Regions from separate parts of the Streptomyces sp. NPDC057474 genome, predicted to be linked through region 3. Evidence: riboswitches for the same ligand, from Rfam matches in the RefSeq annotation. Region 3 holds a riboswitch; each other region holds the start of a gene.
What was found. A riboswitch is a leader RNA that binds a small molecule or an ion and turns the genes downstream of it on or off. The one in region 3 is predicted to bind thiamine pyrophosphate.
Positions count from the first base shown of each region.

Region 1 (6,818 bases), on a different contig from region 3:
CCGGATTGCGCGCGGTCGCCGAGGCGACCAGCCCGTCCAGCTCGTACGGCAGCCCCGGCACGGTGGCCGACGGCGGCGGCACGTCGTCGTGCAGCGCGTGGTACAGCACCTGCGCGGGGGAGTCCCCGGCGTGCGGCTTGCCGCCGGTGAGCATCTCGTAGAGCATCACGCCGCACGCGTACACGTCGACGCGGGTGTCGGTCGTGCCGTGCTCCAGCTGCTCGGGGGCGAGGTAGGAGACGGTGCCGAGGACCGTGCCGGTGGTGCTGGTGACGGTGTCCACGGCCCGAACGAGCCCGAAGTCGGCGACCTTGACCCGGCCGTCGTCCCCTATCAGCACGTTCTCCGGCTTCATGTCCCGGTGCACGAACCCGGCGCGGTGCGCGGCGCCGAGCGCGGCGAGCACCGGCTCCAGGATGTCCAGCGCCGCCCGGGGCTGCAGCGCCCCGCGGTCGCGCAGCACGTCACGGAGGGTGCAGCCGGCGACGTACTCCATCGCGAGATAGACGTACGAGCCGTCCGTGCCCTGGTCGTAGACCCCCACCACGTTCGGGTGGGACAGCCGTGCCACCGACTTGGCCTCGCGGATGAACCGCTCGACGAACGTCCGGTCCGCGGCCAGCGTCGGATGCATCACCTTGAGCGCGAGCACGCGGTCGAGGCGGGTGTCCACGGTCCTGTAGACCGTGGCCATGCCGCCGACCGCGATCCGCGCCTCGACTCGATACCGGCCGTCGAGCACATGGCCGACAAGCGGGTCCTGAAGGGTCGTGTCCACGCAGGTGAGTGTACGAGCCGCCGCCCACAGGCCCATAAGTCGCGCGGCACCGGAGACGGACTGCAGCAGAGCTGTGACCCGGATCGAAGGGCTGTGACAGGCGGGTGCGCGGCGGAACTCGTTCGACTGTTCGATTGGGGGCGGGGTGGCGTGAGATCCGACTCAGAACGCCGGGCGCTCCGGATCCAGCCGCGCCAGCCCCTCGCTCGGCGACGACGCCTCCGCGAAGTGGCGGCGGGGGATGCGGCCCGCCCGGTACGCGAGCCGTCCGGCCTCCACCGCGTGCCGCATGCCCTCGGCCATGAGGACCGGCTCCTGAGCCCGGGTCACGGCGGAGGCGAGCATGACCCCCGCGCACCCCAGCTCCATCGCGAGAGCGACGTCCGACGCCGTACCGGCACCCGCGTCGAGAATCACCGGCACGCGCGCGTGCTCGACGATCAGCTGGAAGTTGTGCGGGTTGCGGATGCCGAGCCCGGACCCGATGGGCGACCCGAGCGGCATGATCGCGGCACAGCCCACGTCCTCCAGCCTCCGCGCGAGCACGGGATCGTCGTTCGTGTACGGCAGCACGGTGAAACCGTCGTCGACGAGCGTCTCGGCGGCGTCGAGCAGCTCGATCGGGTCGGGCAGCAGTGTGCGCTCGTCGGCGATGACCTCCAGCTTGACCAGGGACGTACCGAGCGCCTCGCGCGCGAGACGGGCGGTCAGCACGGCCTCGCCCGCCGTGAAGCAGCCGGCCGTGTTGGGCAGCACCCGGATGCCCAGCCTGTCGAGCACGGACAGGACCGAGCCGTGCACGGTGGCGTTCACGCGGCGCATCGCGACCGTCGTCAGCTCCGTGCCGGAGGCCACCAGCGCGCGCTCCAGGACGTCGAGACTGGGCGCCCCGCCGGTGCCCATGATCAGGCGGGACGAGTAGGTCGTACCGCCGAGGACGAAGGGGTCGTCTGCCATGGGATCAGCCTCCTTGGACGGCGGTGAGAACCTCGACGCGGTCCCCCTCACAGAGGGCGGTGGTCGTCCACCGCGCGCGCGGGACGACGGTTTCGTTGAGCGCGGCGGCGACCCCGGAGGGGGACGCGGTGAGTGTCCGCACGAGCGTGTCGAGGGCCGTGCCGGGGGCGACCTGCCACCGCTCCCCGTTGACGAGGATGGTCAGTGTCCCGGTGGCGGCGCTCATACGGGCTGCTCCAGGAGTTCGCGGGCCGCGCCGGCGCGAAACCGCAGGGGGGTGAAGTCGCGTGCCTCTTCCGGCAGTTCACCGGTGGCGAGGACATGGGCCATGACGTCGCCGGTGACCGGGGTGAGGAGCACCCCGTTGCGGTGGTGGCCGGTCGCGAGGAGCAGGCCGTCGAGTCCGGTGGGACCGAGGAGCGGCGCGTTGTCGGGGGAGGCGGGGCGCAGGCCCGCGCGGGTCTCGGTGAGCGGGAGTTCGGTGATCCCGGGGACGAGTTCATGGGCGTCCCGCAGCAGTTCGTACACCCCGCCCGCGGTCACCGTGGTGTCCCAGCCCTGTTCCTCGCTGGTCGCGCCGACGACGAGTTCGCCGTTCTCGCGCGGCACCAGGTAGACGTGGCTGCCGCGCACCACGGCCCGCACGGTACGGCTCAGGAAGGGCGCGTACGGCTTCGGCACGGTCAGCCGCAGCACCTGCCCCTTCACCGGCCGCACCGGCGGCAGTACGTCGTCCGGGACCCCGGCGAGCCGACCGCTGAGGCTGCCGGCGGCGAGGACGATCTGCCCGGCGGACAGCCGGTCACCGTCGCCGACCCTGACCCCGACGGTCCGCTCCCGGACCACCGACAGCTCCTCGGCCCAGGTCCGGTGGAACACCACCCCGGCGCCCTCGCAGGCCGCGACGAGGGCCCTGGAGAGCCGCCTCGGGTCGATCTGGTGGTCCCCGTCGACCCGCAGTCCGCCGCGCACGCCCGGCGCGAGCATCGGCTCCAGGCGGCGGCAGTCGCGGCCGCTCAGCCACTGCGAGTCCAGGCCCGACCGGCGCTGCAGGGCGTGCAGTTCGCGCAAGTGGGCGCGGTCGTCGGCGTCGAGCGCGACGGCGAGCGTGCCGGAGCGGCGGTAGCCGAGGCCGAGGCCGGTCGCCTCCGTCAACTCGGCCGCGAAGTCCGGGTAGCGGCGCGCGGACTCCAGGTTGAGCCCCAGCAGCGTCTGCTCGCCGTAGTGCAGTTCGGTGACCGCGGCGAGCATCCCGGCCGCCACCTGCGCGGCTCCGCCGCCGGGCTCGGGATCGACCACGGCCGTGGCGAACCCGCGCCGCGCGGCCCGCCACGCCGTGACGAGCCCGATGATTCCGCCCCCCACGACGAGGACGTCTGACGTGTGCGTACGCGACATGGGCGTCCAGCCCCTCCCTTCGCCGGCATGACCCGGATCAGGTTCGTACGGTCGGAGGCCGCCAGCCTCCCTCTCAGCCCGGTGCGCCGGGCTCCCGCGAGTGCTTACGCTGGCCACCCTAGCCCGGCCCGCCCGCCCCAGTAAGGGAGCCCCCGTTGATGCCCCGCTCGCTCGACGGTCTCGTCCTCGCCCCCGTCGCGGACCAGGCCCCAGGTCAGGTGGGCACCCGCACCCGGTTCGCGTACCACGAGAAGGACGGCGAGATCTGGGCCGAGTACGCGGGCGGCGACGTCGTGCGCGGTCACCTCGTGGGCACGCGCGCGGGGGACCGGCTGGACTTCCGGTACGTGCAGCTGAAGACCGACGGGACCACCGCGTCCGGGCACTGCCGGTCCCTGGTGGTCGAGCTGGCCGACGGGCGGCTCCGCCTGGAGGAGACCTGGGAGTGGGAGTCGCAGCCGGGCAGCGGGACGAGCGTGGTGGAGCAGGTCGACGAGAGCGTGGACCGGCTCGGGGAGAGCGACCGTCGTCCCACCGGCTGACTGACTGAATGTCAGTTGTCTATGGTGATCGGGTGAGCGAGCAGACGCAACAAAGGGGCGGAACGCCGGCGCGGCGCGTGGTCGTCGTGGGCGCGGGCATGGCCGGGGTGCAGACCGCGGTCGCTCTGCGCGAACAGGGCTTCACCGGCGACGTGACGCTGATCGGCGCCGAGCCGCACCAGCCGTACGACCGGCCGCCGTTGTCCAAGGCCGTGCTGCTCGGCACGGCCGAGGGCTCCGCCTTCGACGTCGACTTCGAGGCGCTCGGCATCGAACTCCGGCTGGGCCGCGAGGTGTCGGGCCTGCGCCCCGCCGAGCACGAACTCGACACGGCCGCCGGGCCCGTCCCGTACGACCTCCTCGTCCTCGCGACCGGTGCGGAACCGATCCGGCTGCCGGGCGTCGAGGGCGTGCCCGGGGTGCATCTGCTGCGGACCCTGGACGACGCCGTGCGGCTGCGGCCCGTGCTGGCCCAGCAGCACGACATCGTCGTCGTGGGCGCGGGCTGGATCGGCGCCGAGTTCGCCACGGCCGCGCGCGAGGCGGGCTGTGCGGTGACGGTCGTCGAGGCGGCCGACCGCCCCCTCGCGGGCGCGCTCCCGGCGGAGGTGGCCGCGCCGATGACCGCCTGGTACGCCGACAACGGGACCACCCTGCGCACCCACGCGCGCGTGGCCCGCGTCGAGCCCGGGACGGCGGTCCTGGACGACGGAACCCGGGTGCCGGCCGGCGCGGTCGTCGTGGGGATCGGCGCGCGCCCGGCGACGGCCTGGCTGGCGGACTCGGGCATCGAGCTGGGCGCACACGGCGAGGTGCTGGCCGACGACCACCTGCGCACCTCCGCGCCGGACGTCTACGCCGTCGGCGACTGCGCCTCCTTCCCCTCGGGCAGGTACGGCCGACGCCTCCTCGTCCACCACTGGGACAACGCCCTCCAGGGACCCCGCACGGTCGCCGCGAACATCGTCGGCGAGACCCCCGAGGCCTACGACCCCGTCCCCTACTTCTGGTCCGAACAGTTCGGCCGCTTCGTCCAGTACGCCGGCGACCACGCCTCCGCCGACACCACCCTCTGGCGCGGTGACCCCACCGGCGCCGCCTGGTCGGTGTGCTGGCTCCGGGAGCGCCGACTGATCGCCCTGCTGGCGGTGGGCCGCCCCCGGGACCTGGCCCAGGGCCGCCGGCTGATCGAGGCGGGCACACCGTTGAACCCGGAACTGCTGGCGGACCCGGCCAGGCCCCTGAAGGCGGCGACGGCGTAGGGCAGCCCCTCTTTCCCGCTGCTCAGCGCTCTCCGTACCCCTCTGTCGGCCCCCGTCGAAGGCGGCTCGGCTACCCAGTGTCAGTCGTAGATGGCAGTCTTGGTGACGTGACCGAGATTGACGCAAAGATCGATGCTCTCGTCCCCGCGTGGCTGACGCTCCCCGACATCGCAGAGATGCTGGACGTCGAGGTGACGCGCGTACGGCAGCTGGTGAAGGAAGGCCAGCTCATCGCCGTACGCCGTGGTGAGAACCGCGCGCTGCACGTCCCCGCCGCCTTCATCGACGAGGACAAGGTGGTCAAGGGCCTGACCGGCACCTTGACCCTGCTGAGGGACGACGGCTTCACCGACGAAGAGATGCTGGAGTGGCTCTTCACTCCGGACCCGAGCCTGCCCGGAACCCCGGCCCAGGCCCTGAGCGAGAATCGCGGCACGGAGGTGAAGCGCCGCGCCCAGGCGCTCGCCGTCTGACCGGGAACATCCGAGAGATTCGTGACACAGCCGCCTGTGCGGCGTACGGGAGCCGGGGCCCGCGAGGGTCCCGGCCCCGTACGCCGCACCGACAACGCACCGCCAACGGGGGACCCGCGCATGCCCGACGCCGCCGCACAGCTCGCCGACGCCCGGCTCTACCTCTGCACGGACGCCCGTGAGCGCCAGGGCGACCTGCCGGAGTTCCTGGACGCGGTCCTGAGCGGTGGCGTGGACATCGTGCAGCTCCGCGACAAGGGCATGGAGGCCGCAGAGGAACTGGAGCACCTCCAGGTCTTCGCGGACGCGTGCCGGCGGCACGGCAAGCTGCTCGCCGTCAACGACCGCGCGGACATCGCGCACGCCATCGGTTCGGACGTGCTGCACCTCGGCCAGGGCGATCTCCCGGTCCCCGCCGCCCGCGCAGTCCTCGGTGAGGACGTCCTCATAGGCCGCTCCACCCACGCCGAACGGGAGGCCGTCGCCGCGGCCGTCCAGGAGGGCGTGGACTACTTCTGCACGGGCCCCTGCTGGCCCACCCCCACCAAGCCCGGCCGCCACGCCCCCGGCCTGGACCTCGTCCGGTACACCGCCGCCCTCGGCACCGACCGCCCCTGGTTCGCCATCGGCGGCATCGACCTCGGCAACCTCGACGAGGTCGTCGAGGCGGGCGCCCGCCGGGCCGTCGTCGTCCGGGCGATCACGGAGGCCGACGACCCCGGAGCCGCCGCGGCGGAGTTCACCAAGCGCCTCGGCGCCCTCTAGGCGGCCCCCGCTCCCGGCCCGCGGCTGTCCGAGGCGTGGACAGCAGGTCGGCAAAACGGACAAAAATCCCAGCTCTGGTTGGGGGACGGCCCCGACCTGACTAACCTGCCGGTATGGCCCTAGGAACCGCTTCCACCAGGACTGATCGCGCACGCACCGTGCGTGACATGCTCGCCACGGGCAAGACCACGTACTCGTTCGAGTTCTGGGCGCCCAAGACGGAGAAGGGCGAGCGGAACCTGTGGAACGCCCTCCGCAGGATCGAGGCGGTCGCCCCCAGCTTCGTCTCCGTGACGTACGGCGCGGGCGGCTCCACCCGGGCCGGCACGGTGAAGGCGACCGAGCAGATCGCCGCCGACACCACCCTCACCCCGGTCGCCCATCTCACCGCCGTCAGCCACTCCATCGCCGAGCTGCGCAACATCATCGGCCAGTACGCGGACGCCGGGATCCGCAACATGCTCGCGGTCCGCGGCGACCCGCCCGGCGACCCCATGGGCGAGTGGGTCGCGCATCCGCAGGGCCTGACGTACGCCGCCGAACTCGTCCAACTCATCAAGGAATCGGGCGACTTCTGCGTCGGCGTCGCGGCCTTCCCGGAGATGCACCCCCGTTCCCCGGACTGGGACAGCGACGTGGCGCG
Region 1 is NZ_JBHVDX010000207.1:7,831-14,648, reverse strand. Features, by position in the region: gene pknB (Stk1 family PASTA domain-containing Ser/Thr kinase) at 1-778, opposite strand, end outside; gene ACFU53_RS37875 (thiazole synthase) at 941-1,735, opposite strand; gene thiS (sulfur carrier protein ThiS) at 1,740-1,961, opposite strand; gene thiO (glycine oxidase ThiO) at 1,958-3,133, opposite strand; TPP riboswitch at 3,131-3,241, opposite strand; gene ACFU53_RS37860 (hypothetical protein) at 3,292-3,675, shown strand; gene ACFU53_RS37855 (NAD(P)/FAD-dependent oxidoreductase) at 3,708-4,937, shown strand; gene ACFU53_RS37850 (Rv2175c family DNA-binding protein) at 5,045-5,410, shown strand; gene thiE (thiamine phosphate synthase) at 5,531-6,175, shown strand; gene metF (methylenetetrahydrofolate reductase [NAD(P)H]) at 6,289-6,818, shown strand, end outside.
Region 1: it holds a riboswitch for thiamine pyrophosphate, as region 3 does, so the genes downstream of both, thiO (glycine oxidase ThiO) here and thiC (phosphomethylpyrimidine synthase ThiC) in region 3, are expected to answer to the same signal.

Region 2 (6,818 bases), on a different contig from region 3:
CGTGGGGCCTCCACACGCTGACCCGTTCCACAGGGCTGTGGCCCGTACCTCTCGCTGAGGGGTACGGGCCACACGCTCGTCCGGTGGAGGCAGCCGGGGCTCGCTCGTCCCGCCCGCGGGATACGGCCCCGCGCTCATCCGAACGTCGCACGCTCCAGCCAGAAGTCCAGCAGGTCGCGACCGCCCAGCACCTCCAACCGCCCACCGTCCGGCGGGAGTCGGCGATAGAAGGCGAGCAGCACCTCGGTGAGGGGCCCGCGCAGCGCGACCGTCGCCTTCTCGTGGCCGCGACGCCACCGCACAACGTCCTCGGTCAGCTCGACGACCCTCCCCCACCCTTCGGGCGGGGAAGCCGCCATCTCACTTCGCTCGGCGCCGACTTCAGCGGACGTGTCCGTGGCGTGGAGGTGGATGCTGCGGCCCGGGCCGCGCAGTTCGGCCGCCTCGTCGTGCGGCCTGGTCCGCTGGACGAACTCGACGATCTCCAGCCACTCGTCGATCGCGTCGGCGGCGATCTCCGGCGCCACCCTCGACCAGTCGGCCGACGGTGAGCGCGGCGTCGGCGCCGTGGATGACCTGCTCATGGGCCAACCGGCAGGCACAGAACCCCGCGCTGTGCTCCCAACCCCACGACCACACCGGCGCCTCGGGCCCCGCCTCGCGCAGCGTGGCCACGATCATCTCGCCGGTCTCCGCGAGCCACGCGTCCAGCGCGGCCGGGTTCCCCTGCTTCTCCGGTCCCTCGTAGAGCGCGACGTCCGGCTCGGGCACCTCTTCCTTCGACCGGGTCCGTACGTTCAGTTCGACCCAGCGCAGGGCGCCGCCGGTGTGCCGCAGAAGCTGTTCCAGCGACCGGTCGGGACAGGTCGGCACGGTCGCCGACAGATCGGCGCCGGAGGTCACGATGTCCCTCAACCGCCGTACCTGGAGCTCGATCTCCGCGCAGTATCGGTCGTACCAAGCCTGAGATCCTTGCGTACGCATCGCCATGGGGCCGGACCTTATGCGGCCGGACCGGCCCCCAGCACGACGATTTCGGCCGCGTCGAAGCTCACGCCGACCTCGTCCCCGGGCTCCGGCGCGTCCCGCAGCGCGCACGCCGCCTCCAGTCGCGGCGCGCCCCCGGGCTGGAGGTGCACGGCGACATGGGTGCCCCGGAACGTACGCGCGGCCACGGTGCAGCGCAGCCCGTCGGCGACGTCGACCAGCCGCACCCCCGCGGGCCGCACGAGCAGCGCGCACGCCCCCTGCGGCGAGACCTCCGGCACCGGCACCTTGCCCCACGCCGTGTCCGCGACCGCCCCGGTCACCGTCGCCTCGACCACGTTGTCGAAGCCGAGGAAACGGGCCACGAACTCGTCCACCGGCCGCTGCCACACCTCAAGAGGCGTACCGGACTGGGCGATCCGCCCGTCCCGCATCACCACGACCCGGTCGGCCAGCGCGAAGGCCTCACCCTGGTCGTGCGTGACCGCCAGCACGGTCGTCCCCAACTCCCCGAACAATTCCCGGAGTTCGACGACCAGCCGCTCCCGCAGCGACCGGTCCAGCTGACCGAGGGGCTCGTCGAGCATCAACAGCCGGGGGCGCGGGGCGAGGGCCCGGGCCAGCGCGACCCGCTGCTGCTCACCGCCGGACAGCTCCCCGACCCGTCGGCGCGCGGCCCCGGGCAGCCCGACCAGCTCCAGCAACTCCCGTACACGTACGGCCCGTTCGCCCTTCGCAGCGCCGTGCATACGGGGTCCGAAGGCGACGTTGCCGGCCACGTCCCGCTGCGGGAACAGCTGATGATCCTGGAACATCAGGCCGACACCGCGCTTGTGCGCGGGTACGCCTCGCTGGTCCCGCCCGCCGAGCAACACCCGCCCGCCATCCAGTGGTTGGAGCCCGGCGACCACCCGCAGCAGCGTCGACTTGCCGCTGCCGCTCGGCCCCAGCACGCACACGACCTCGTGCTCGGCGACCTCCAGATCGACCGCGTCGAGCACGGGCCGCCCGTCGAACCGTACGGTCGCGTCCTCAAGCCTGAGCAACATCAGAACTCCCCCGTGCGATCGGTACGGAGGCGCTCCAGCACCAGCAGGGCCACCGCGCACACCATCATCAGAATCGTCGAAAGGGCCATTGCCTGGCCGTAGTTGAGGTCGCCTGGACGACCGAGCAGCCGTGCCACGGCGACCGGGAGCGTCGGGTTGTCGGCGCGCGCGATGAACACGGTCGCCCCGAACTCCCCGAGCGACACGGCGAAGGCGAATCCGGCCGCGATCAACAGCGCCCGCCGCACCATCGGCAGATCGACCTCACGCCACACCCGCCACGGTGACGCCCCGAGCACGGCCGCCGCCTCCCGCAGCCGTTCGTCCACCGCGCGCAGCACGGGCAGCATGGTCCGTACGACGAAGGGCACACCCACCAGAGCCTGGGCGAGCGGCACCAGGATCCAGGACGACCGCAGATCCAGGGGCGGATCGTCCAGCGCGATCAGGAACCCGAAGCCGACGGTCACCGCGGACACCCCGAGCGGCAGCATGAGCAGCGCGTCGAAGCCCCGGACGAGACGGCCGGCCCGCCGCGTGAGCGCGGCGGCGGCGAGCCCGCCGATCACCAGGGCGATGGCGGTCGCGGCGAGCGCGTACGTGAGCGAGTTGCCGACCGCCTCGATCGGCGCCACCAGGAAGATTCCACTGTCGCCGCTGGTCAGCGCCTTGTAGTAGCCGAAGCCCGGGGCGTCGAGCGACCGTTCCACGAGCACGCCCAGCGGCAGCAGGATCAGCACGACGACGGTGCCGAGGACCCCGCCCAGCAGCGCCCACTGGCCCGCCCCGCGCGGCCGCCGGGCCGTGAGCGACGCGTCCACCAGCCGCAGCGCGGTCTCCCGCCGTCGTACGGTCCACGCGTGCACGGCGAGGATCAGCCCGACCGCGACGAACTGCACGAGCGTCAGCACGGCGGCCGTCGCCAGGTCGAAGATCTCCGAGGTCTGCCGGTAGATCTCCACTTCGAGCGTCGAGAAGGTCGGCCCGCCGAGGATCTGCACCACGCCGAACGAGGTGAAGGTGAAGAGGAAGACCATCAGCGCGGCGGCGGCCACGGCGGGCGCGAGCGCCGGGAGCGTGACCCTCCGCCAGGCCGCCAGGGGCGATGCCCCGAGCATGCGCGCGGCCTCCTCCTGCCGCGGGTCGAGCTGCGACCACAGCCCACCGACGGTCCGTACGACGACCGCGTAGTTGAAGAACACATGCGCGAGCAGAATCGCCCAGACCGTCGTGTCCAGCCGTACGCCCCACAGCTCGTCGAACAGCCCCCCGCGCCCGACCAGCGCCAGGAACGCCGTACCGACGACCACGGTCGGCAGTACGAACGGCACGGTCACGACCGCCCGCAGAATGTCCTTGCCCCTGAAATCGAAGCGCGCGAACACATACGCGCCGGGGAGCGCGATCAGCAGCGTGAGCGCGGTCGAGACAAGCGCCTGCCAGGTGGTGAACCACAGCACGTGCCGGATCCCGGAGTCCCCCAGCACCTCCCCGATCCGCCCGAGGTCCCAGGTCCCGTCGACCTTCAGCCCCCGTACGACGATCGCGGCGACGGGGTAGGCGAAGAACACCCCGAAGAACGCGACGGGCAGCGCCATGAGCCCGAGCCGCGCCGCGCTCCCCGACCGACGGGGTCCACGCGGTGCGGCCACGGCCTCCTTGGTCGCCTCGGTTACTTCAGTACGAGCGAGGTCCACGACTTGACCCACTGGTCACGGTTCTCGGCGATCTTCTCCGGCGCCATGGTCTCGGGGTCCTTCGCCGCGGGCCCGTACTCGGTGAACTCGGCGGGCACGGACGCACCCTCGACCACCGGGTACACGAACATGTTGAGCGGCATGTCCTCCTGGAACTTCTTCGAGATCAGGAAGTCGATCAGCGCCTTGCCGCCCTCGGCGTTCTTCGCGTTGCTCAGCAGCCCCGCGAACTCGATCTGCCGGAAGCAGGTGCCGGTCGCGACCCCGGTGGGCGCAGTCTTCGGCTTCGGGTCCGCGTAGACGACCTCGGCCGGCGGCGAGGAGGCGTACGACACGACGAGCGGCCGGTCACCGCCGGCCTTCTTGCCGTCCGTCGACCCGGAGAACTCCTGGTAGTACGCCTGCTCCCAGCCGTCGACGACCTTCACGCCGTTGGCCTTGAGCTTCTCCCAGTAGCCCTCCCACCCGCCCCCATCGCCGTACTTCGCGGCCGTACCGAGGACGAATCCGAGGCCGGGCGAGGAGGTGGAGGCGTTCTCGGTGACGAGGAGGTCCTTGTACTGGGGCTTGACGAGATCGTCGAACGACTGCGGCGGCTCGATCTTGTTCTTGCTGAAGTACGCCTTGTCGTAGTTGACGCAGATGTCACCGGAGTCGATGGGCGTGACCCGGTGCTCGTCCTTGTCGAGCTGGTACTCGGCGCCGACCTTGTCGAGCCCCTTCGCCTCGTAGGGCTGGAAGAGACCGTTGTCGAGCGCGCGGGACAGCAACGTGTTGTCGACACCGAAGAAGACGTCACCCTGCGGGTTGTCCTTGGTCAGGATCGCCTGGTTGACGGCCTGCCCCGCGTCCCCGCTCTTGAGGACCTTGACCTTGTACCCGGACTCCTTCTCGAACGCCTTCAGTACGTCCTTGGAGTAGGCGAAGGAGCCGTGGCTGACGAGGGTGACGGTCTTGGAGCCGCCCGACCCGGTGTCGTCGGACGAGGAACCGCACGCGGACAGCGTGACGAGCCCGAGGCCGACGGCCGCGGCGACGAACGTTCTGATGTGCACGGAATTCCTCCTGGGGGTGACCAGGAAGAGACGCGGCCCTGCCCGGGACCGTCGGAGATTCCGAAGGCTCCCGGGCAGGGCGCAACAGCTTGAGTGAAGACCGAACTTCCTACCCAGAATGACCTGGGCGAGGTTCAGAGGGTCTGCGGCCCGCTTGCCGCACTCTCAGCGCTGTGGCGCTCCCCTGTCGGAATATGAAGATGTGTACGGAGGTCAGAGTACCCCGTGGCCGGATTCCGACTCCTGCCGGTGGCCACGAGCTACCCCGCGGTCCGCCCCTCGGTCTACCGCTCGGTGGCTGCCAGCTGGCCGCACGCCCCGTCGATCTCCTGCCCCCGGGTGTCCCGTACGGTCACCGGCACCCCATGGGCGGCGATGGCCTCGACGAACGCCTTCTCGTCCTCGGGCCGGGAAGCGGTCCACTTGGACCCCGGAGTCGGGTTCAGCGGAATCAGATTCACATGCACCGGCTTGCCCTTGAGCAGCCGGCCCAGCCGGTCACCGCGCCACGCCTGGTCGTTGATGTCCCGGATCAGCGCGTACTCGATGGACAGCCGACGCCCGGACCTGGCCGCGTACTCCCACCCGGCGTCCAGGACCTCGCGCACCTTCCACCGCGTGTTCACCGGTACGAGCGTGTCGCGCAGCTCGTCGTCGGGGGCATGCAGTGAGATCGCGAGCCGGCACTTGAACCCTTCGTCCGAGAACCGGTGGATGGCGGGCACCAGCCCGACCGTGGACACGGTGATCCCGCGCTGCGACAGCCCCAGCCCGTCCGGCTCCGGATCGGTGAGCCGGCGAATGGCCCCGACGACCCGGTTGTAGTTGGCGAGGGGCTCGCCCATTCCCATGAAGACGATGTTGGAGAGCCGCGCGGGCCCACCGGGGATCTCTCCGTCCCGGAGCGCCCGCATCCCGTCGACGATCTGATGGACGATCTCGGCGGTGGACAGGTTCCGGTCGAGCCCGGCCTGCCCGGTGGCGCAGAAGGGACAGTTCATCCCGCATCCGGCCTGCGAACTGATGCACATGGTGACCCGGTCGGGGTACCGCATCAGCACCGACTCGACGAGCGTCCCGTCGAACAGCCGCCACAGGGTCTTGCGCGTGGTCTCCTGGTCGGTCGACAGATGCCGCACGACCGTCATCAGGTCCGGAAGCAAGGCCTCCTGAAGCTTCGTGCGCGCACCCGCGGGGATGTCGGTCCACTGCTCCGGGTCGTGCGCGTACCGCGCGAAGTAGTGCTGCGAGAGCTGCTTGGCACGAAACGGCTTCTCCCCGATCGCGGCAACAGCCTCCTTACGCTCCACAGGCGAAAGATCAGCAAGATGCCGCGGCGGCTTCTTGGCTCCGCGGGGGGCGACGAATGTGAGTTCTCCGGGTGCAGGCATAACCCTCCCAGTGTCGCAGATCATTTGAGGTGTACCTGCGGCCACAGCTGTGCCGTGGCACCGGGCCATGCGGTGGCGGGCGCCGGCCGTCGCGCGGGAGCTACGCCGCGGTGTGCTCCAGCTGGTCCTTGAGGTGTTGCTCGTTGCGGGGTAGTTCCTTGCGGATCTGGGGGCGGACGACGAGGGGGACGAGGACCTTGCCTATGCCCTTGCCGTCGAAGCCGACCTCGACGGTGACGCGGGAGCGGCGGCCGTCGTCGAGGGGGATGATCTCGCCGTGGACGTGACCGCGGACGGGGCCGTCGACGCCCCTCATGCCCCAGACCCGCGGAGGCTCGTACTCGGTGAGCTCCATGGTCATCGGGATGTCCCGGCGGCCGATGTGCCGGGTGACGCGCACCCTGGAGCCGACACCGACGGGCCCGGCGTCGAGCTGCTCCGTCGCGACCGCGCTCTCCTGCCATTCGGGCAGGTGCGAGAAGTCGCTGATGTACGCCCAGGCGTCCTCCGGGCGGCAGTCGATGTCGATCGATTCGCGGAAGTCGGACATGATGCCCGCCTCCTTCCAGAGCGATCCCCCCTGCCTTCCAGAGCGACCCCCTCTGCGTGTGGCCCCACAGTGTGGCCCCACACGAGAAT
Region 2 is NZ_JBHVDX010000062.1:36,487-43,304, forward strand. Features, by position in the region: gene ACFU53_RS19510 (LAETG motif-containing sortase-dependent surface protein) at 1-21, shown strand, start outside; partial or broken gene ACFU53_RS19515 (maleylpyruvate isomerase N-terminal domain-containing protein) at 135-984, opposite strand; gene ACFU53_RS19520 (ABC transporter ATP-binding protein) at 1,002-2,036, opposite strand; gene ACFU53_RS19525 (ABC transporter permease) at 2,036-3,733, opposite strand; gene ACFU53_RS19530 (thiamine ABC transporter substrate binding subunit) at 3,709-4,788, opposite strand; TPP riboswitch at 4,877-4,984, opposite strand; gene rlmN (23S rRNA (adenine(2503)-C(2))-methyltransferase RlmN) at 5,073-6,179, opposite strand; gene ACFU53_RS19540 (SRPBCC family protein) at 6,280-6,729, opposite strand.
Region 2: it holds a riboswitch for thiamine pyrophosphate, as region 3 does, so the genes downstream of both, ACFU53_RS19530 (thiamine ABC transporter substrate binding subunit) here and thiC (phosphomethylpyrimidine synthase ThiC) in region 3, are expected to answer to the same signal.

Region 3 (6,818 bases):
CCGCACAGCCAGGACGAGGTGTACCTCGTGGTCAGCGGCCGAGCCGCGCTCACGGTCGGCTTCGAGACCACCCAGGTCGCGCGCGGCAGTGTCGTGTACGTGCCCGCCGGGGTCGCCCACAACTTCCACCACATCACCGAGGACTTGAGGGTCGTGGTGGTGTTCTCTCCGCCGGAGGGCTGAGGTCCGCTTCGGCATTCCCTAGGGGGACGATCAGGGTCGGACAAGGGGTGCGAAGCGCCCGGACGGCCCCTTCGCGGCCCTAGCATCGGTGGCAGGACAGCAGAAGGCCCGGAATCAGTGCCCCGGTGGCGGGGCGACGGGTGGAGACACAAGGAGCAAGGGCGATGCGGGAGATCTTCGCGGGGATGCCGTGGTGGGTGAAGTGGATCGCGGTGCCGGTCATCGCCCTGCTGGTGTTCGGAGGGCTGATAGTCAGCGTCGTCCAGGTCGTGGTGGGCCTGCTCTTCAAGGTGCTGGTCTTCGTGGCGCTGGTCGGCGGACTGATCTACGTCGTGAGGAAGTTCACGGCGGGCTCCTCGTCGCGCGGCGACTGGTGAGGCGTCAGCACCACGTAACAGCTGAGGCGTGAGTGGGTGATGCCCGGTCAGGGCGCGGCGGTAACAGGAACGTGAGGTTCCCTCGCCCGAGGGAAGTTTCCCGGCGGGGCCGTCTGCGGGCGGTGACGGGCGGCTAGAGTCCGGGAACTCGTCGCGGGCTCGACCCCGCGGGCGGCGCATCTCCCTCCCGTGTCCCCGCACGGGCGGCCCTCCTCGCGCTTCGGGAGTGACCCTTGGCCACGGCTGACACCGCACCCGCAGAACCGCTCTCCTCGTCCGGGCGGCCGCGCTCCCGGCCGGCACAGAGCGCCGTTCCTCCCACACAGCCGGGCCCGCGATCGACACCGCCAGCTGCCGTCGAGCAGCCGCGTCTCCGGGCCGCGGAGACTCATGTCCCGCCGCGTACGACGCCCTCGAAGGCTCCGGCTCCTCCCGTGCAGCCACGTACTTCGCCGGGCGAGGAGAACGTGCGATGTCCCGAGCCTCCCGCGACACAGATGCGGACGCAGTCACCGGCCCTGCCACAGGCGCAGCCACCGGCACCGCCGCCCCGGGGCAGGGCGCAGGCGGCGGGGCCCGTCCGCCCCGTGCCGTCTCACGGACACGGTCCTGGAAGGGGAGCGCGCATCCCGTCCCCGGCATCGCCGACCGTGTCGGAGGCGAACTCCGGCACCCTGATCGGCTCCGTGCAGCGGGCGATGCGGCTGCTGGAGGCCGTCGCAGCGCGGGAGCACGGGGCGCCCGCCAAACAGTTGGCGCGGGACGCCGGGCTCGCGCTGCCCACGGCGTACCACCTGCTCCGCACCCTGGTGCACGAGGGCTATCTGCACCGGGAGAAGGGCCTGTTCTTCCTCGGCGAGGCGGCCGAGCGGCTGAGTAGCAGCGGAGCACAGCAGAAACGTCGCAGCACGGTGGGCGAGGCCCTGGCGCACTGGCGGGACGCCCTCGGCGTACCCGTCTACTTCGCGATCTACCGGGACGGCGAGATCGAGGTCATGTGCGTCGCCGACAGCCCGAACACCCCGGCCGTCGAGGAGTGGGCCGATTTCCGTGAGACGGGTCACGCACACGCCATCGGGCAGTGTCTGCTGTCCCAACTGAGCGACGAGGCCCGCCGCGACCACCTGGACCGCTATCCGGTGCAGTCGCTCACCCCGTACACGGTCCGTGACGACGAGACGCTGCTACGGCGCCTGGATCGGATCGGGCGGATGGAACCGGTCGTCGAGCGGCAGGAGTACGCCCTCGGGACGGTCTCCGCCGCGATTCCCATCACCGCGGGGACGACCGCCGGGACCCTTGCCATCTCGCTGCCCTCGCATCAGGCGGACAGGCTGCTGCCCGCCGCCCATCAATTGCAGACCGAGATCGGAAAGCTACTAGGGACACTCGCGATCTCTATCAGCATCTGAAAAATCACTCCTTGTGATCTCCCGTGTACTTTCAGCAAACTTCCAGGGGTGTCAGGCGGATGATTCCTGGCCAGTCGACGAACACGGCGGGGTAGGCGATGCGCGAGTCGGTACAGGCAGAGGTCATGATGAGCTTCCTCGTCTCGGAGGAGCTCTCCTTCCGCATCCCGGTGGAGCTGCGTTACGAGACCTGCGATCCCTATGCCGTGCGGCTGACCTTCCACCTGCCCGGCGATGCTCCGGTGACCTGGGCGTTCGGGCGGGAGCTGCTCATCGACGGCGTGGGGCGGCCATGCGGGGACGGGGACGTCCACATCGCGCCCGCCGATCCGGAGACGTTCGGCGAAGTCCTGATCCGGCTTCAGGTGGGGACCGACCAGGCGATGTTCCGGGTCGGGACAGCGCCCCTGGTGGCCTTCCTGGACCGTACGGACAAGCTGGTGCCGCTCGGGCAGGAGCGTTCCCTCGCCGACTTCGACACGCTGCTCGACGAGGCTCTGGACCGCATCCTGGCGGAAGAGCAGAGCGCGGGCTGAACCGTTACGGCGCCAGGGTGCCGTAACGCTTCAGCGCTTCCGGCGGCGGCCTCTTCCCCCACGTGCCGGAGCGGGGACGGCCGCCGCTTGCGGGGCACCCGGGCGGTCGGCCGAGACGACCAGGGCGGCCAGCGCGGTGGTCACCGGCACCGAGGCCACCAGGCCGATCGAGCCGATGAGCGTGCGCACGATCTCCTCGGCGACGAGCTCGCTGTTGGCGACCGTGCCGACACTGCTCTGTGCGATCGAGAAGAGCAGCAGCAACGGCAGTGCGGCGCCGGCGTAGGCGAGGACGAGGGTGTTGACCACCGAGGCGATGTGGTCCCGGCCGATCCGGATACCCGCGCGGTACAGCCCCCGCCAGCCCATCGCCGGATTGGCCTCGTGCAGCTCCCAGACCGCCGACGTCTGTGTGACCGTAACGTCGTCGAGCACACCGAGCGAACCGATGATGACGCCCGCGAGCAGCAGACCGCTCATGTCGATCGTCGGGTACAGCCCATGGATCAGGCCGGTGTTGTCGTCCGTGTTGCCGGTCAGATAGGCCCAGCCGATGAACAGCGAGCCCAACAGGCCGATCAGCAGCAGCGAGATCAGGGTGCCGATCACCGCGACCGATGTGCGGGCCGAGAGCCCGTGGCACATGTACAGCGCGATCAGCATGATGGCGCTCGCCCCGACCACCGCCACCACCAGCGGATTCGAGCCCTGCAGGATGGCCGGCAGGATGAAGAGGGTCAGCACCAGGAAACTGATGGCCAGTGCGACCAGGGCCATGACACCGCGCAGCCGACCCACCACCACGACGACGAGCGCGAAGATCCCGGCGAGCAGCGCCATCGGGACCTTCCGGTTCACATCGGTGACCGAGTACTGCAGGTCCTTGGGTGCGGCGGGTTCGTACGCGACTACGACCTCCTGGCCCTGCTCCAACTGCCGTGACTGGTCCGGCTGAACGATCTCCGTGAACGTTCGGCCCTTGTCGTCGCCGGTGTCGACCCGGATCGTGGCCTTCTTGCAGGTGCCGTTCGCTTGTTGCTGGGCGGACGAGCCCTCGGCGGTGGACGTGTCGCCGGTCGGGGTGTCTCCCGACGCGTTCACCGACGAGCAGTCGACCTCTTCGACCTTGGTGACGGTGGCCTGTTGCGTCTGCCGATCGAAGCCCACCCCGGTGCGCTCGTGCGCCGGGGCGCCGCCGGGCCAGAGAACGACGAGGCCCACGACGACCGCGGTCGCGAAGGGGATCAGCACCGCCGCGATGACCTTGCGAAGGTGCTGCGAAACAGGCGCGGCGGGCCCGTGGCTGTGGGAATGGCCGTGGCCGCCGGCGGAGGACGGGCCTTGGCCATGTCCGTCACCGGGGCCATGGCCGCCTCCAGAGCCGTGGCCACCCCCGGAACCGTGGCTGCCGCCGGAACCGTAGCCGTGGCCACAGTCGGATCCATGCCCATGGCCGTTTCCGGGGCCATGGCCGTGGGGCGGCTCGGGGGGCGGAGGCGGGGGCTGCTGCGTCGTGGTCACCGACCGATCATCGCAAGAACGAGCGATGCCCACTGTTCACCGCGCCACATCTGCCGCTAGCGTGGAGGCACCTTTGCACACGCGGGAGCTCGGAGCACCGGGCTGAGAGGGCGCTGACCTCCGCAGACGCGATGTTTCACGTGGAACATCGTCGGGCGGAAATCGCTGCGTCGACCGCTGAACCTGTTACCGGGTAATGCCGGCGTAGGGAGTAGGTCTCATGACCATCGAGGACACACGCACGCCTGCCTCCAGCCAGACGGACGGGACATCTGCCTCGTCCGAGGGCGAAACGAACCAGGGCGAACAGCCTCTGGAGGCCGGGAAGTCCATCGGCTGGCACAAGGCGTACATCGAGGGTTCGCGCCCCGATCTGCGGGTGCCGGTCCGCCAGGTGCACCTCACCAACGGGCAGTCCGTCACCCTGTACGACACCTCCGGCCCGTACACCGATCCGTCAGCGGAGACCGACGTCAGGCGGGGACTGCTACCCCTTCGCGGGAACTGGATCACAGCCCGGGGAGACACCGAGGAGTACGCGGGCCGTCCCGTCCGCCCCGAGGACGACGGGATCAAGCACACCTCGCCGCGTGGCGGGCTGCGCAACCTCGACGCGGTTTTCCCGGGGCGGCCGCGACTGCCGCGCCGGAGCTGTGACGGCCGGCCGGTGACCCAGCTCGCGTACGCACGACGCGGGGAGATCACCCCCGAGATGGAGTACGTGGCCGTACGGGAGAACGTCTCGCCGGAGGTCGTCCGCGAGGAGATCGCCGCGGGCAGGGCCGTACTGCCCGCGAACGTGAACCACCCGGAGATCGAGCCGATGATCATCGGTAAACGGTTCCTCGTGAAGGTCAACGCCAACATCGGCAACTCCGCGGTCTCCTCCTCCATCGAGGAGGAGGTCGAAAAGATGACCTGGGCGACCCGCTGGGGCGCCGACACGGTCATGGACCTGTCCACCGGCCGGAACATCCACACCACTCGCGAATGGGTGCTGCGCAACTCCCCCGTCCCCATCGGCACGGTGCCGCTCTATCAGGCGCTGGAGAAGGTAGACGGCAAGGCCGAGGAGCTGACCTGGGAGATCTACAGGGACACGGTCATCGAGCAGGCCGAACAGGGCGTGGACTACATGACGGTCCACGCGGGCGTGCGCCTCGCGTATGTGCCGCTCACCGCGAACCGCAAGACCGGCATCGTCTCGCGCGGCGGCTCGATCATGGCGGCCTGGTGCCTGGCGCACCACAAGGAGTCGTTCCTCTACGAGAACTTCGAGGAACTGTGCGAGATCCTCGCCGCCTACGACGTCACATACTCGCTCGGCGACGGCCTTCGGCCGGGCTCCATCGCGGACGCCAACGACGAGGCGCAGTTCGCGGAGTTGCGCACGCTCGGGGAACTCAACCGGATCTCGAAGCGTTTCAATGTGCAGACCATGATCGAGGGCCCGGGACATGTCCCGATGCACAAGATCAAGGAGAACATCGACCTGCAGCAAGAGATCTGCGATGAGGCTCCGTTCTATACGCTCGGCCCGCTGACCACGGACGTCGCACCGGCGTACGACCACATCACCTCAGGCATAGGGGCCGCGATGATCGCGTGGTGGGGCACTGCGATGCTCTGCTACGTGACGCCCAAGGAGCACTTGGGGCTGCCCAATCGTGACGACGTGAAGACCGGCGTCATCACCTACAAGATCGCGGCCCATGCGGCGGACATCGCCAAGGGACATCCGGGCGCACAGGAGTGGGACGACGCGTTGTCGGACGCCCGCTTCGAGTTCCGCTGGGAGGACCAGTTCAACCTGGCCCTCGACCCCGACACGGCCCGTGAGTTCCACGACGAGACCCTCCCGGCCGAGCCGGCCAAGACGGCCCACTTCTGCTCCATGTGCGGACCCAAGTTCTGTTCGATGAAGATCTCCCAGGACATCCGTCGTGAACACGGCGGTTCCCGGGGTGAGATCGAGGCGGGTATGGCTCAGAAGGCCAAGGAGTTCGCGGAGGCGGGGAACCGGGTCTATCTGCCGATGGCGGACTGAGACGCGTCGGCGCCGAGAGTCGCGCGGACGGCGGCCGTGGTCCGGTCGTGCTGCCGCTGCCGCTGCCGCTGCCGCTGCCCGTGCGACGAGCGGTGCTCTTCCGGCCGGTTGCCGGGAGAGCCCGCCGCCGCGGGTGGGGGGTGCCGTGGGGCTGTTCCGGCCGAGGGCCGGATCGTGCCGGGTGGCCGCCGAAGCCCGGTGGTTTCCGGGGCGGCGGCCGGAGCCCGGGCGCTACTCGGGATGGTGCTCAGGGCCGCCGAAGTCCGGGCTCGAGAAGTCCGGGCTGCTGTAGCTGGGGCGGGAACCGGTGCTGCCGCTGTCCGGGCTGCTGCTGAAGCTCGGGCGGTTGTAGCCGAGGTGCGGCATGCGGCTGGGCGGGGCCGGCCGGTCCGGCTCGCTCCGCGCCGCCGGGCCCGCATTCGCCAGGGCGTCGCGGAGGAACGGCAGGATGCCGCGCTCCCGGAGCGCTTCGCGCCAGGCTTCCCTGGCCCGGGTCACCTCCTCGTTCAGCTCGCTGCGCGTTCCGTCGTCCAGGAGGGCGGTGGCGTTGTTACGCAGGGCGGTGAGCAGGAGGCCGACGGCGGCCACCAGGATCGCCGCCGCGGTGACCGCGCCGAAGACCCACCCTGTGGTGAGGAGCGTCTCGGCGATCGCTCGCTCGGGGTCGAGGACCTTCATGCCGTACCCCACGAGCAGGAAGAGCACCGCGGCGGTTCCGGCCAGGACGGGAGCGAGCACCGCG
Region 3 is NZ_JBHVDX010000023.1:49,020-55,837, reverse strand. Features, by position in the region: gene ACFU53_RS09530 (cupin domain-containing protein) at 1-183, shown strand, start outside; gene ACFU53_RS09525 (DUF5326 family protein) at 348-560, shown strand; gene ACFU53_RS09520 (IclR family transcriptional regulator) at 1,247-1,972, shown strand; gene ACFU53_RS09515 (SsgA family sporulation/cell division regulator) at 2,071-2,508, shown strand; gene ACFU53_RS09510 (YibE/F family protein) at 2,539-4,029, opposite strand; TPP riboswitch at 4,101-4,257, shown strand; gene thiC (phosphomethylpyrimidine synthase ThiC) at 4,250-6,076, shown strand; gene ACFU53_RS09500 (hypothetical protein) at 6,308-6,818, opposite strand, start outside.